DNA from 2 places in the Devosia sp. LjRoot3 genome. Region 1 is predicted to be linked to the other one. Evidence: riboswitches for the same ligand, from Rfam matches in the RefSeq annotation. Region 1 holds a riboswitch; the other holds the start of a gene.
The links. Region 1 has a riboswitch for FMN ahead of ACSQ2A_RS04645 (DMT family transporter). Riboswitches for the same ligand answer to the same signal wherever they lie in the genome.
Positions count from the first base shown of each region.

Region 1 (6,637 bases):
AGGGGCGAGGCATGGAACATGTTGAGTTCGGTGGGAAGGTTCTCCACGCCGTCGAGGGCCGGCTCGTAATAGCCGCGCTCCACCATCTTACTATCCGCCAATTTGAAATACCCGATAAGAGCGACGGCTCATGAGGAGTGGATAGCTTAGGTATCGCTCGGCACAAGAGCAAGGGAGGAGAATGCGCGGGGTTTTGAAACCTGCCGCGCCGCCTGTCTTGGCCGATGGATATTTGAGGAGCAGACCATGACCGACAAGAAGATTCGCTGGGGCATTATCGGGCCCGGCAGCATTGCCAAGGCATTCCGCGGCGGGGTCAACGGCTCCAAGCACGGCGTCCTGGCGGCCATTGCCACGCGCGACCCCAGCAAGCCGAACCTTGCCACGGATTTTCCGGGCGTGCGCGTGGTCAATGGCTATGACGCGCTGCTGGCCGACAAGGAGATCGACGCCGTCTATATCGCCGTACCGCATACCGGCCACGCCGAATGGGCGATCAAGGCGGCAGAAGCGGGCAAGCATGTGCTGGTGGAAAAGCCGCTGGCGCTTTCGGCACATGAAATCGACGCCGTGTTCCATGCGCACAAGAAGGCCGGCACTTTTGCCGGTGAAGCCTTCATGTATCGCCTGCACCCGCAGGTGAAGCAGTTGCTCGACCTGGTCAAATCCGGCGCCATTGGCGAAGTGCGGATGATCCAGTCGAGCTTTGGTTTCTCGATGGGCAAGTTCCAGCCGCAGCACCGTCTGTTCGCCTCGGCGCTGGCCGGCGGCGGCATTCTGGACGTGGGCGGTTATCCGGTTTCGATGGCGCGGCTGATTGCCGGCGCGACGCTGGGAAAACCGTTTGCCGATCCGGTGAAGGTTTCGGGCACTGCCAAGCTTAACGAGGAAGGCACCGACGACTGGGCGGCCGCCATCCTGACGTTCGAGAATGGCATTGTGGCGCAGGTTTCCTGTGCGGTGATGGCGAACCTCGACAATGTGCTGCGCATCCATGGTTCGGAAGGCCGGATCGAAGTGCCGGATTTTTGGTTTGCCAATGGCAATCGCGATCAGGGCCTTGGCCGCATCGACATCATCAAGGGTGGCAAGACCGAGACGGTGAGCGTCAACGAGACGGCGCATGTCTATTCCTTTGAAGCCGATGCCGCCTCGCTCGCCATTATCGAAGGCAAGCAGGAGTTTCCGGCGCCGGGCATGAGCTGGGCGGATAGCCTTGGCAATGCGCGCGTGCTCGACCAGTGGCGCCGCGATGCGGGCATCGAATATTCGGTCGAAAAATACACCAACCGCGTCAAGACCTTGGACAATCGCAAGCTTGGTCCGAATACCGGCGTCATTCCGAAGCGTTCCATTCCGGGTCTCAAGAAGCAGGCTTCGGCGGTTGCGCTGGGCTTTGAGGATTTCAAGACTTTTTCCTCGGGCGCGATCCTGCTCGATGCCTTCTGGGAACGCGGCGGCAATATTTTCGATACCGCCTTCATCTATGGCGGCGGCTATACCGAAAAGCTCTTTGGCGAATGGCAGAAGAGCCGTGGTGTACGCGAAGACGCCGTGGTGATCGGCAAGGGCGCGCATTCGCCGCTCGTCTATCCCGATGTCATCGCCAAGCAGCTGACCCAGACGCTGGATCGCCTGCAGACGGATTATGTCGACGTCTATTTCATGCACCGCGACAATCTTGATGTGCCGGTGGGTGAGTTCGTCGATGCCATGGATGCCGAGGTGAAAGCCGGGCGGATTCGCGGGCCCTTCGGCGGGTCGAACTGGACCAAGGAGCGCATGGACGAGGCGATTGCCTATGCCGAGCGCACCGGCAAGGCCAAGCCGCAGGCGCTGAGCAACAACTTTGCGCTGGCCGAAATGCTCGACCCGATCTGGGGCGGCTGCGTCACCTCGTCGACGCCGGAATACAAGCAGTGGTTGATCGACCGTCAGGTGACCAACTTCTCCTGGTCGAGCCAGGCTCGTGGCTTCTTCACCGACCTTGCCGGACGGGACAAGACCGACAACGAGGAACTGGTAAGGGTCTGGTACAACGAGCAGAACTTTGGTCGCCGCGATCGGGCCATCGAGCTTGCCAAGCAGATTGGCCACAATCCGATCCATGTGGCGCTGGCCTATGTGCTGGCCCAGCCCTTCCCCAGCGTGCCGCTGATCGGGCCGCGCCGTCTGGTCGAACTCGAAGACAGCCTCAAGGCTTTCGAGATCAAGCTGACGCCGGAACAGGTGCAGTGGCTCGAAGGCTAAATCGCGAAAAAGCTAGATAGATCAAGGGGCCCGGCGACGGGCCCCTTTTTCGTTGCGGGAGAATGACTGGCATATTCGTTTCGACTGTTCACCCTGGGAAGACAGTTTGTACCCTCTGGCCGAGTTGCCAGGGCAACGTCCCTGCCCTATGTTATCCATCGTGGGATTACGATCTCATGCAATTCTCAGGGCGGGGTGAAACTCCCCACCGGCGGTAAGGCGGAAACGCCAAGCCCGCGAGCGCTTTTGGCCGAAAGGTCGAAAGGTCAGCAGATCCGGTGTGATTCCGGAGCCGACGGTCATAGTCCGGATGAAAGAGAATGGGTTGGCCTCAAGCGCCTGACTATGCTCGCGTTTTTGCGCGGGCAGAGTTCTGCGTCGCCTTCCCGTAACCCTGGGGAAACTGGTTACGGAAAGGACGACATATGAACCAGATTTCCTCTTCTTCACATGCCAGCGCCACTTCGGGCGCCATTTTCATGCTGGCCGCAAGCCTGGCTTTTGCCGGCTCCAACACGCTGCAATCGGTTCTGCCGACGCCGATCGAATATGGCGGGTTTGGCATGAGTTCGACCGGCATGGCCTTCTGGCAATATGTCATTGCCTCCATCCTGGCGCTGCCGATCATCCTTCGCATCGGCTTCAAGAACCTGCGCACCAGTCATCCCCTCGCCCATGAAATCCGCGCCTTTGCCTCGGCATTGGGCGTGCATGTTTTCGTCTATGGTTTTGCCTCGGGCGTTCCGATCTGGCAGATGGTGACGCTGCTTGCCACCGGGCCGCTGTTCATCATTCTCGGCTCAACGCTGTTCCTGGGCGAAAAAGCCTCTACGGCCCGGATCGGGGCTGCACTGATGGGCTTTGCCGGCGCAATCATCGTCTCGGGCGTTGGTGCGGACGGGGTTACGTGGCAAACTTTCGTGCCGATCCTTGCGGCAGCACTATGGGCAACGACCGACATTCTCACCAAGTACCTGACGCAGAAGGGTGAAAGCCCTGAGACGCTGACCATCTCGCTGCTGGTGCTGATCACCCCGAACCATCTGGCCATTCTATTGCTGGTCACCCTCTTTTCGTGGGTGTTGCCGGCTGGCGCGGCCCCCGGCTTTCCGTTGGCCCTGCCCTCCGGTACCGGCCTGCTGCTGCTCCTGCTGCTCGGCGCCCTGACGGCTGCGGCACAATATCTGCTGAGCTTTGCCTACCGCGCGGCCGATGCGACCTTCCTGCAGCCATTCGGCGACCTGAAGGTGCCGCTCGGGGCGATCGTGGGCTGGGTTGTGCTCGGCCAGGTGCCGTCGATCTGGTTCTGGCCGGGTGCCGCGCTGATCATCCTTGCTTCGCTGTTCCTCTATCTCGTGGAGGGTCGCGACCGGCCCTCCAACTTCGCGGCGGCGTAGCGTTCCAAGCGTAGAATAATCCTTCCAAATCTGACGCCGGCAATGCGATATTGCCGGCGTTGGCATTTTAGGGGACTCGCATGGACCGGGGAGAGAATCAGGGCGCGCCGAAGAATTTCGAGGCGCTGCGGACGCTTATCCTGGAAAGGCGACGCGAATTGCCCAAGCGCCTGGCGCAGGTGGCGGCCTTTGCGCTGGATAACCCCGACGAGATCGCTTTTGGCACGGCGGCGAGTATTGCGACGGATGCCGAGGTGCAGCCTTCGACACTGGTCAGGTTTGCACAAACCTTTGGTTTTGATGGATTTTCGGCGCTGCAGGCGGTGTTTCGCGCGCGGCTACGCGAGCGAAATTCCAGCTATGAAGACCGGCTGGCCGAGCTTGAGGGCGGAGATGCAGTGGCTGCCGGATCGGCGGCGATTCTCAACTCGTTTGTCGGTGCGGCGCATCGCAGCCTCGATAATTTGAGTGCCGCAATCGACCCGCAAAAGTTCGAATCCGCTAGCAGACTGTTAGCATCGGCAGGCACCATTCACCTGATTGCGCGACGGAGAAGCTACCCGATTGCGACTTACATGGCCTATGCGCTCTCCCAGCTCAAAATCCGCTGCCAGATCGCCGGGACAGCGTCAGGGATCGATGACGATCTGCTCGCGCTCGCCGACGAGGGTGACGCGGCTTTCGCGGTGAGCTTTTCGGGCTATGCGCCGGAGACGGTAGCGCAGGCCTCGGCGCTGGCGGCGCGGGGTATTCCTGTGGTGTCGCTGACCGACTCGGCGTTTTCACCGCTGGCGGAATGTTCGACCATCTGGTTCGAACTGGTCGAGGCTGATCATGCGGGGTTCCGCTCGCTTTCGGCCAGCATGGCCTTTGCCATGGCGCTGGCTGTGGCCATTGCCGAAGAGCGTCGGCGGGGGTGATTTTTCTGATGGAACAGAAATTCTATATTTGAACTGATTTGGAAGATGTGTTTCAATTCCTCCCAGAGAGAAGGCCAATAATCGGCCTTCCAGTTACCGTCACCACCGGGCTTGTCCCGGTGGTCCATGCCTCCCCAAGATGGATTGCCGGGACAAGCCCGGCAATGACGACGGAGGGGAGAGCCGACCCGGGAGGAAATTGGTGAATTCTGACAAGACGCTCGATGTGATCACCATTGGCCGGGCCTCGGTGGACCTTTATGGCCAGCAGATCGGCACGCGGCTCGAAGATATCGGCAGCTTTGCGAAATCGGTGGGCGGGTGCCCGACCAATATTTCGGTTGGCACGGCGCGGCTGGGGCTGAAGTCGGCGCTGATCACGCGCGTCGGCAATGAGCAGATGGGGCGCTTCATTCGCGAGCAGTTGCAGCGAGAAGGCGTCGAGACCAAGGGGGTTGTGACCGACCCTGAACGGTTAACGGCGCTGGTGCTGCTGTCGGTCGAGAATGACAAATCGTTTCCGCTGATTTTCTATCGCGACAATTGCGCCGATGCGGCGCTGGACGAAGGCGATATCGACGAGGATTTCGTGCGGTCGGCCAAGGCGGTGCTGGTAACCGGCACGCACTTTGCCAAACCTAATAGCGATGCGGCGCAGCGCAAGGCGATGCGGATCGCCAAGGCGAATGGCTCAAGGATCGTGTTCGATATCGACTATCGACCGAACCTTTGGGGGCTGGCGGGGCACGATGCGGGCGACAGCCGCTATATCGCTTCGGATGAGGTTTCCAAGCACCTGCAGACGGTTCTGGCTGACTGCGACCTGATTGTTGGGACCGAGGAAGAGGTTCTTATTGCTTCGGGCGAGAGCGACCTTACGGCGGCGCTGAAGACCATCCGCAGCTTTTCGAATGGGACCATTGTGCTCAAGCGTGGGCCGATGGGGTGCATCGTTTATGACGGACCTATTCCTGATGATCTCGAGGATGGGATTGTCGGCAAGGGATTTCCGATTGAGGTCTACAATGTGTTGGGGGCCGGCGACGCTTTTATGAGCGGATTCCTGCGTGGCTGGTTGCGCGGGGAGCCGCATGCGACGAGCGCGACCTGGGCCAATGCCTGCGGGGCTTTTGCGGTGAGCCGGCTGCTCTGCGCGCCGGAGATTCCGACATGGACGGAGCTTTCCTATTTCCTTGAGCATGGCAGCAAGGAACGGGCGCTGCGCAAGGATGCCGAAATCAACCATGTGCATTGGGCGACCACCCGGCGGCGCGAAATCCCCAGCATGAAGGCGCTGGCGATCGATCATCGGTCGCAGCTTGAGGATATGGCCGGGGGCGATGCGCAGAAGCTGGCGCGGATACCGGATCTTAAAGTGCTGGCGGTGAAGGCGGCGGTGCAGGTGGCTGATGGTCGCGACGGGTTTGGGATGCTGCTGGACGACAAGTATGGGCGCGATGCGCTTTATGCGGCGAGCGCGATCCCGAATTTCTGGGTGGCGAAGCCGATTGAATTGCCGGGCTCGCGGCCTTTGCAGTTCGAGTTTTCGCAGGATCTGGGATCGCGGCTGGTGGAGTGGCCGGTGGATCACTGCATCAAGGTGCTGTGCTTTTACCATCCGGACGATGCGGCAGATTTGCGCGAGGTGCAGATTGCCAAGCTACGGGCCGCTTATGACGCGGCGCGCAAGGTGGGCCGTGAATTGCTGGTGGAGATCATTTCCAGCAAGCATGGCGCGCTGAAGGACGATACGGCGGCGCGGGCGCTGACGGATGTCTATGCGGCCGGGATCAAGCCGGATTGGTGGAAGCTCGAGACGCAGCCGGGGGTTGAGGCCTGGCGGCAGATTGATGCCGTTATTGAGGCCAATGATCCGTTCTGCCGGGGTGTTGTGCTCCTGGGGCTCGATGCGCCACAGTCGGAACTGGTGGCGGGATTTGCGGCGGCAAAGACGGCCAGGTCGGTGAAGGGTTTTGCCGTGGGGCGGACGATCTTTGGCGATGCGGCGCGGGCCTGGCTTGATGGGCGGATTGGCGATGATGAGGCCGTGGCGATGATGGCGCAGCGGTT
Region 1 is NZ_CAXUPK020000001.1:953,709-960,345, reverse strand. Features, by position in the region: gene ACSQ2A_RS04655 (helix-turn-helix domain-containing protein) at 1-86, opposite strand, end outside; gene ACSQ2A_RS04650 (aldo/keto reductase) at 247-2,250, shown strand; FMN riboswitch at 2,428-2,576, shown strand; gene ACSQ2A_RS04645 (DMT family transporter) at 2,676-3,647, shown strand; gene ACSQ2A_RS04640 (MurR/RpiR family transcriptional regulator) at 3,728-4,567, shown strand; gene ACSQ2A_RS04635 (bifunctional 5-dehydro-2-deoxygluconokinase/5-dehydro-2-deoxyphosphogluconate aldolase) at 4,707-6,637, shown strand, end outside.

Region 2 (6,637 bases), 250 kb from region 1:
TGGGAATATCGCAAGCCGCCGGGTTCTCCCTATTCGGGCGAGATGTCCCTGCCGCGCGAACTTGCCCTCGATCCGTCAGGGCGGCTGCTGATGCGGCCTGCTCGGGAACTCGACAAAGCTTGGCCCACGCGTCTGCTACCCCCGGAGTTGGACGGGAGCTTTGCGCTGGGCGATGTTCCAACCGAAATACGTCTGAAGGGAGCGCTCGAGGGTACCAGGATCATGGCAATGTCGGGGGCTGCCCTTTCCTTTGAGGTCACCATTTTGAACGGCCGACTCTCGATACGCTTGCCGCAAGATGATGGAAAGATCCGCTACGATGCGGCCCTCGAGTCAGCCACGGTCCTTCTCGTGTTCCACGACCGCGGCATCCTCGAGGTGTTCGGAGAAGGGGGCGCCGTTTGCGGCACACGGCGCAGCTACACGAACATCACGCCGGACAGAATTGTGGTCACGTCGGCCGCAGAAGTGTGTGTGTTTGAGCGCAAGAGCGCGTCTGCCAGCTAGTGATAGCCTGATAGCAAACAGAAAGGCGAGACATGATCTTGCCGACAGGAGTGGCACAAACCCGAGCGCGGAACGCATGATCTCGAACTTTGCTTAATGGGGCACCGGATCGCCTACGCGAGTGTTTGCCCTTGCCCGACTCGAGCTTGCCCGGTCAGATCGAATGAAGTGTCGCCTCGGCCGTATTTCGGCCGAGGTTCGTTCTGCGACAGGTGCCAGAATATGCTTATTCGCGAAGGTGATCAGCGAACTGTCGATATCGATCTGAAGCTAGCCACCTTGCTGGCAGGTGTGGCAGGCGCACTCAATGGGGCCGGGTTCCAGGCAGCGGGCTTCTTCTCCGCCAACATGACGGGCAACGTCTCTAGTCTGTCCGATCATCTTGCCCTGGGCCGGCTGGACACCGCCGCATTGTTCGCGGCGATGATCGTGTCCTTCATTTTGGGAGCTTGCTGTTCAGGATTCATGATTGAAATCGGTCGGCAGCGAGGCGTGCGGGGTATTTATGCCTATAGCGTGCTGCTCGAGGCTGGTCTGCTGCTGCTACTTGGACCCATAGCACTGTTCTTTCGTGGCTTTCAGACAGGTCTTGTTATCTGCCTTAGCTTCATCATGGGCGTGCAGAACGCAGCGACGACGCGCATCAGCGATGCACGCGTTCGAACGACGCATGTGTCGGGCATGGCCACAGATATCGGACTAGGTCTGGCCGCCCTGGTGCGCGGTCAACCCGCGCCCCGCTTCCGGCTGTCCCTATTTACGCTCACGGCATTTCTTGCCGGCGGCGTCCTTGGCGTTTTCGCTTACTTGCTCATCGACGGATGGCTGCTGATCATCGCAGGGATAGCCTTATTGGCGATCGGGATACCAGAGGCACATAGGGCTAGAGGCGGCGCCTAGATACGAGTAGTGCCTCTCTTCTGCATCGCACCCATTCTCGGCCACTATCGCTGCGCGCACTCGAGGGCCGCATACGCCCTATCGCGGGCATTCAGATCGCCTAGGCGATTTCGGAAGCAGACAAACCTTGGTGGCCGAGACCTATACCACCCATTGCAATTGCCGTCCGAGCGGCCTATGTGGGCCCTGCTCGGCCATGTAGGTCGGGCAGACGTTCTCAGGGCGGGGTGCAATTCCCCACCGGCGGTGTTTGCATCGAAAGCTGCATCAGCCCGCGAGCGCTCTTTCCGTAAGGAGAGAGGTCAGCAGACTCGGTTCAACTCCGAGGCCGACGGTATAGTCCGGATGGAAGAGAACACATGACTGTCTAGCAAGCGACCATTCCGCGCCGGAATGGGCGCCACTTGTCGTCATGCGCCCTGAGCTTCGTCGTCACCAAGGACGAAGCATGGGTACTGAGCCAGAACAATCTCCCTCCCCAGACGCCGTTGCACTGGCGTTTCGCCTGGCACTGGACGCTGCTCGGGCCTTCGTGGGCGCTACTGCGCCCAACCCGCCGGTCGGCTGCGCGATCCTCGAGGCATCCGGCAACGTGCTGGCGGTCGCCGCGCATCAACGGGCCGGCACGAGCCACTCCGAGGCTTTGGCAATCGCGGAGTGCCGGGCAAAAGGTCTTGGCGGGGCGATCCACACGATCGTCGTCACGCTCGAACCCTGCAATCATTTCGGGCGCACACCGCCCTGCTCTGAAGCCATCCTGAGCACAACGGCAAAGGCCGTCTGGATCGGTGCGGCTGATCCCAATCCCGCCGTAGTTGGAGGCGGCGCTGAACGTCTGCGGGCGGCAGGGCTGACCGTCCGGAGCATCGGCGCCCTCGATCCCAGCCTTGCCGCCAGCGCACAGCGCTTGGTCGAGCCTTTTGCGAAACGCATGCTAACGGGCCTTCCGTGGGTAACCGTCAAGCAGGCGGTGGACGGTAGTGGGGCCATGATTCCACCCCGCGGGCAAAAGACGTTCACCTCCCAAGACTCGCTGAAACTGGCTCACGAGCTGCGCCGTCGGGCGGACGCCGTGCTCACCGGTTCCGGCACGATTCTCGCAGACGCACCCGAGTTCACGGTGCGTCATGTGCCTGATTTTGTAAGCAGAAACCGCCACCTGGCCATTCTAGACCGACGCAGACGCGTCTCCACAAACTATATCGACGCCGCGACGGCGCGCGGCTTTCGCGTCCTGCTCCCTCACTCCCTCGCCGACGCGTTGCACCAATTGGGAGAGGCCGGTGCTCTCGAAGTGCTGGTCGAAGCGGGTCCGCTGCTCACCGAGAGCGTGCTCGTCAGCCCGTTCTGGGACGAGCATGTCCGCATCACCGCCGACAAAGACGGCCCTGATCGCGTCGAGGTGCTTTCCCAACCCCATTCATTCGCCCTGACAGAAAGGTCCTAGATGTTTTCCGGCATTATTCAACGCCTCGCCAAGGTGGAGGTCGCCGAGCCAGTCGGTGCAAGCCTGAGACTGGCGATCACGACGGGCTACCCCGACCTTGAGCTTGGAGAAAGTGTCGCCGTCAACGGCGTCTGCCTCACCGTCACTTCGCTTGAGATCGGCGGAAGGACCGAGTTCTTCCTTAGTCCCGAGACGCTGGCGCGCAGCACGCTCGGCACCATCGAGGTTGGCGATGCCGTCAACCTCGAACGCTCGGTTCGCCTGGAAACGCGGCTTTCGGGGCATCTGGTCCAGGGTCATGTCGATGGCCGGGCCACACTGGTCTCGGCGACCGAGGAGGCCGGCGCCTATCGGCTCGCCTTCGATGTGGACGCGGAATTGGCCCGCTATTGCGTCGCCAAAGGCTCGATTGCGCTCAACGGCATCAGCCTGACCATCAATTCCATTTCGCAAGCCGACGTGCGGTTCCAGGTCGGGGTGATGATCATCCCTCACACCTGGACCCACACTAACCTGCACGCCCTCGCCGTGGGCGACCAGGTCAATGTCGAAGTCGATGTTATCGCCAAGTATGTGGAGCGGCTATGCCTGCCCTATCTGAAGCCCTGAGCGCCCTGAAAGAGGGGCGTATGATCGTCCTCGTCGATGACGAGGATCGTGAGAACGAAGGCGACCTCGTGCTGCCGGCGCAGTTTGCCACGGCGGAGGCAGTCAATTTCATGGCCATGCATGGCCGTGGACTGGTCTGCCTCGCGCTCACCGGCGCGCAGGTCGATCATCTCGGTCTACGCCCCATGGTGCGTGACAATCGCACGCGTCGGTCGACGGCCTTCACCGTATCTATCGAGGCCCGCGAGGGTATCTCCACCGGTATTTCAGCGGCCGATCGCGCCCACACGATGCGACTGGCGGCGTCGTCCGAAGTGACGCCGGACGATATCGTCTCGCCGGGGCATGTCTTCCCGCTGCGAGCGGTGGACGGCGGCGTCCTGGCCCGCAACGGGCATACGGAGGGCGCAGTGGATCTCGTTCGCCTTGCCGGGCTCGAACCCGGTGCTGTCATTTGCGAAATCATGCGGGACGATGGGCAGATGGCAAGGCGTGAAGACCTCCTTGCCTTCGCAAGAAAGCATGGCCTCGTCATGCTCAGCGTTCGCGAGCTTGCCGAGCACCGGATCAGGACTGAAACGCTCGTTGAGGAAATCGCCAGCACTGACCTGCCTTCGGCATTCGCAAGCGACGTGCTGCGGCTGCATGCGTTTCGCAATAGCATCGACGGGATCGAGCATATCGCGGCGGTCAAGCGCGGAGAGACACAGACGCCGCTCGTGCGGCTGCATTCGGAATGCCTCACGGGTGACGCTCTCGGGTCGCTGCGCTGCGATTGCGGCGCGCAATTGCAGGATGCCATGCGCAGGATTTCCGAGAGCGCCGGCGGCGCCTTGCTCTACCTGCGCGGCCACGAAGGCCGTGGCATCGGCCTTGGCAACAAGATCAAAGCCTATGCCCTGCAGGATCAGGGCCACGACACGGTGATGGCCAACCAGATGCTTGGCCATCCGGTCGATGCTCGCGACTATGGGGTCGCCGCGCAGATGCTGAAAGCGCTTGGCTATGCCCGCATTCGCCTCCTGACCAACAATCCTGAAAAGGCGCGGGCGCTCGAACGTTACGGTATCGCCGTGGCGCAATGCGTGCCGCTCGTGGTTCCCGCCACCCCCTTCAACCAGACCTATCTTGCGACCAAGCGCGACCGCCTTGGCCACACATTGACCCTTGGATGAGACCCGATATGATCACCAATCCAAATCCCCGTTTTGCCATTGTCGTCAGCCGCTTCAACGAGGAGGTCACATCCGGCCTTCTCCGCGGCGCGCGCGCCTACCTGAGCGAAAAATCCATCGCTTTGCGCGATGAAGATGTGCTGTCGGCGCCCGGGGCCTTCGAAATTCCGCTGATCGCGCAGATGCTGGCCCAGACGGGAAAATTTGACGGCGTGATCTGTCTTGGCTGCGTAATCAAGGGAGACACCGCGCATTTCGAATATATCAGCGAGGCCGCCAGCACCGGTCTGATGAACGCCTCGCTCGCGACGGGCATTCCGCTGACATTCGGCATCCTGACCACCTATACCGATGAGCAGGCGATCCTCCGCAGCCGCGACGACGAGCACAACAAGGGGCGGGAGGCGGCCGCCGCGTGCCTGGATTCGCATCGCATCTTGCGGAAAATCACCTAACACGGTGCCACCACCTATGCGTTCGGCGTCCGGAATTGGGCACGTTTCAGCGCAGCTTGTCGACCAGGAAGTCCACAAAAACGCGAACGCCGGCCGGAACCGTGGTCGGCGATCTGCTGCTCGGCATCGTTCAGGTCGGCCAGGACGCGTCGCGCAGCCTGGAGATAGGCGCGACCTTCCGCCGTCAGGGTGAGCGTGTGGGTCGAGCGCAGCAGCCGCCGCACGCCGAGTCGTTGGCAAGCGGCTGCGCCGATGAAAGGTGGTGCCACGACGAACGCAGTAAAGCAGGCGCGTACCCATGCTAACCTGTGTTGGGTCGGCGCGTGTGGAGCCCCGTGAGACTATGCGTGCAAGATTCGCAGACTCACAAAAATAACTCTGAAAAATCCACTGCGTGATGGAATTTTGGCTGGGGAACCTGGATTCGAACCAAGATCGACGGAGTCAGAGTCCGCTGTTCTACCATTGAACTATTCCCCAGCAGAGCCTGCTGGCCGGGCCGTGATCCTCAGAAGCGGTGCTTCCGTGGCGGCGCGGGGTCTCATTAGACAAAGCGGACGAGGATTGCAAGCGGGGATGGTGCAAGTTTGCCCAACCAATGTGTGCATTGCGCTTGGCTCAGCGTTGAAGTACCGTCTTTTTCAACAATGCAACACCAAAGCTGCGCCTTGGGCGCGGCCGGAAATACCGGCCAGCGACCGCGCCGCGTCAGGAGAATCAGGTGACCGATCCGAATCGGTCCGCTGCCTTGTCGGTCGCCCGGACCGGCACGGCGCTCCGCACGCCTTCCGCTCAGGATCGGAAGGCAAGGGGCTCGGCTGCGCCACCTGTGGCGGAGCCGCGGACAAGTCATGCGCCCCGGCGCGCGCGCGGCCCGCTCTATGCGGCGCTCGACCTTGGGACCAATAACTGCCGCCTTCTCATTGCGCGCCCGCACGAGCACGGTTTTCGTGTGCTCGACGGGTTTACGCGCATAGTGCGTCTTGGTGAGGGTGTTTCGGTAACCGGGCGCCTTGGCGACGCGGCCATGGAACGCACCATGGAAGCGCTCAAGCAGTGCCGGAACAAGCTGCGCGACCACCAGCCGACCCGCATGCGGCTCATCGCCACCGAAGCTTGTCGCGCTGCCGAAAATGGCCCGGAATTTCTCGGTAGGGTGAAGGAAGAGCTTGGGCTTGAGCTTGAAATCGTCGACCGGCGCACCGAGGCCGAATTGGCTGTGACCGGTTGCGCCGATCTTATCGACGATACGGCTCAGGGCGCGCTGATGTTTGACATTGGCGGTGGTTCCTCCGAACTCGCCTGGCTCGATTTCCGCGGTGGCCGGCCGCGCTCGCAGGGGCGCATGTCGGCCTCGATCCGCTCATGGCAGTCGCTGCCGGTCGGCGTCGTCTCCATTGCCGAGCGCTTTGGCGGGGTCAATGTCACGCCCGAAGTGTTTGAAGCCATGGTCGGTTTTGTTTCCGAGCACCTGAAACAGTTCCGCGGCCGCGAAAAGCTCCGCCAGATGATTGCCGCGCATCCCGTGCACCTGATCGGCACTT
Region 2 is NZ_CAXUPK020000001.1:704,872-711,508, forward strand. Features, by position in the region: gene ACSQ2A_RS03430 (glycoside hydrolase family 32 protein) at 1-507, shown strand, start outside; gene ACSQ2A_RS03435 (YoaK family protein) at 730-1,407, shown strand; FMN riboswitch at 1,617-1,768, shown strand; gene ribD (bifunctional diaminohydroxyphosphoribosylaminopyrimidine deaminase/5-amino-6-(5-phosphoribosylamino)uracil reductase RibD) at 1,856-2,854, shown strand; gene ACSQ2A_RS03445 (riboflavin synthase) at 2,855-3,463, shown strand; gene ribB (3,4-dihydroxy-2-butanone-4-phosphate synthase) at 3,439-4,638, shown strand; gene ribH (6,7-dimethyl-8-ribityllumazine synthase) at 4,647-5,093, shown strand; tRNA gene ACSQ2A_RS03460 (tRNA-Gln) at 5,500-5,573, opposite strand; gene ACSQ2A_RS03465 (Ppx/GppA phosphatase family protein) at 5,815-6,637, shown strand, end outside.
Region 2: another riboswitch for FMN. It lies ahead of ribD (bifunctional diaminohydroxyphosphoribosylaminopyrimidine deaminase/5-amino-6-(5-phosphoribosylamino)uracil reductase RibD); the one in region 1 lies ahead of ACSQ2A_RS04645 (DMT family transporter).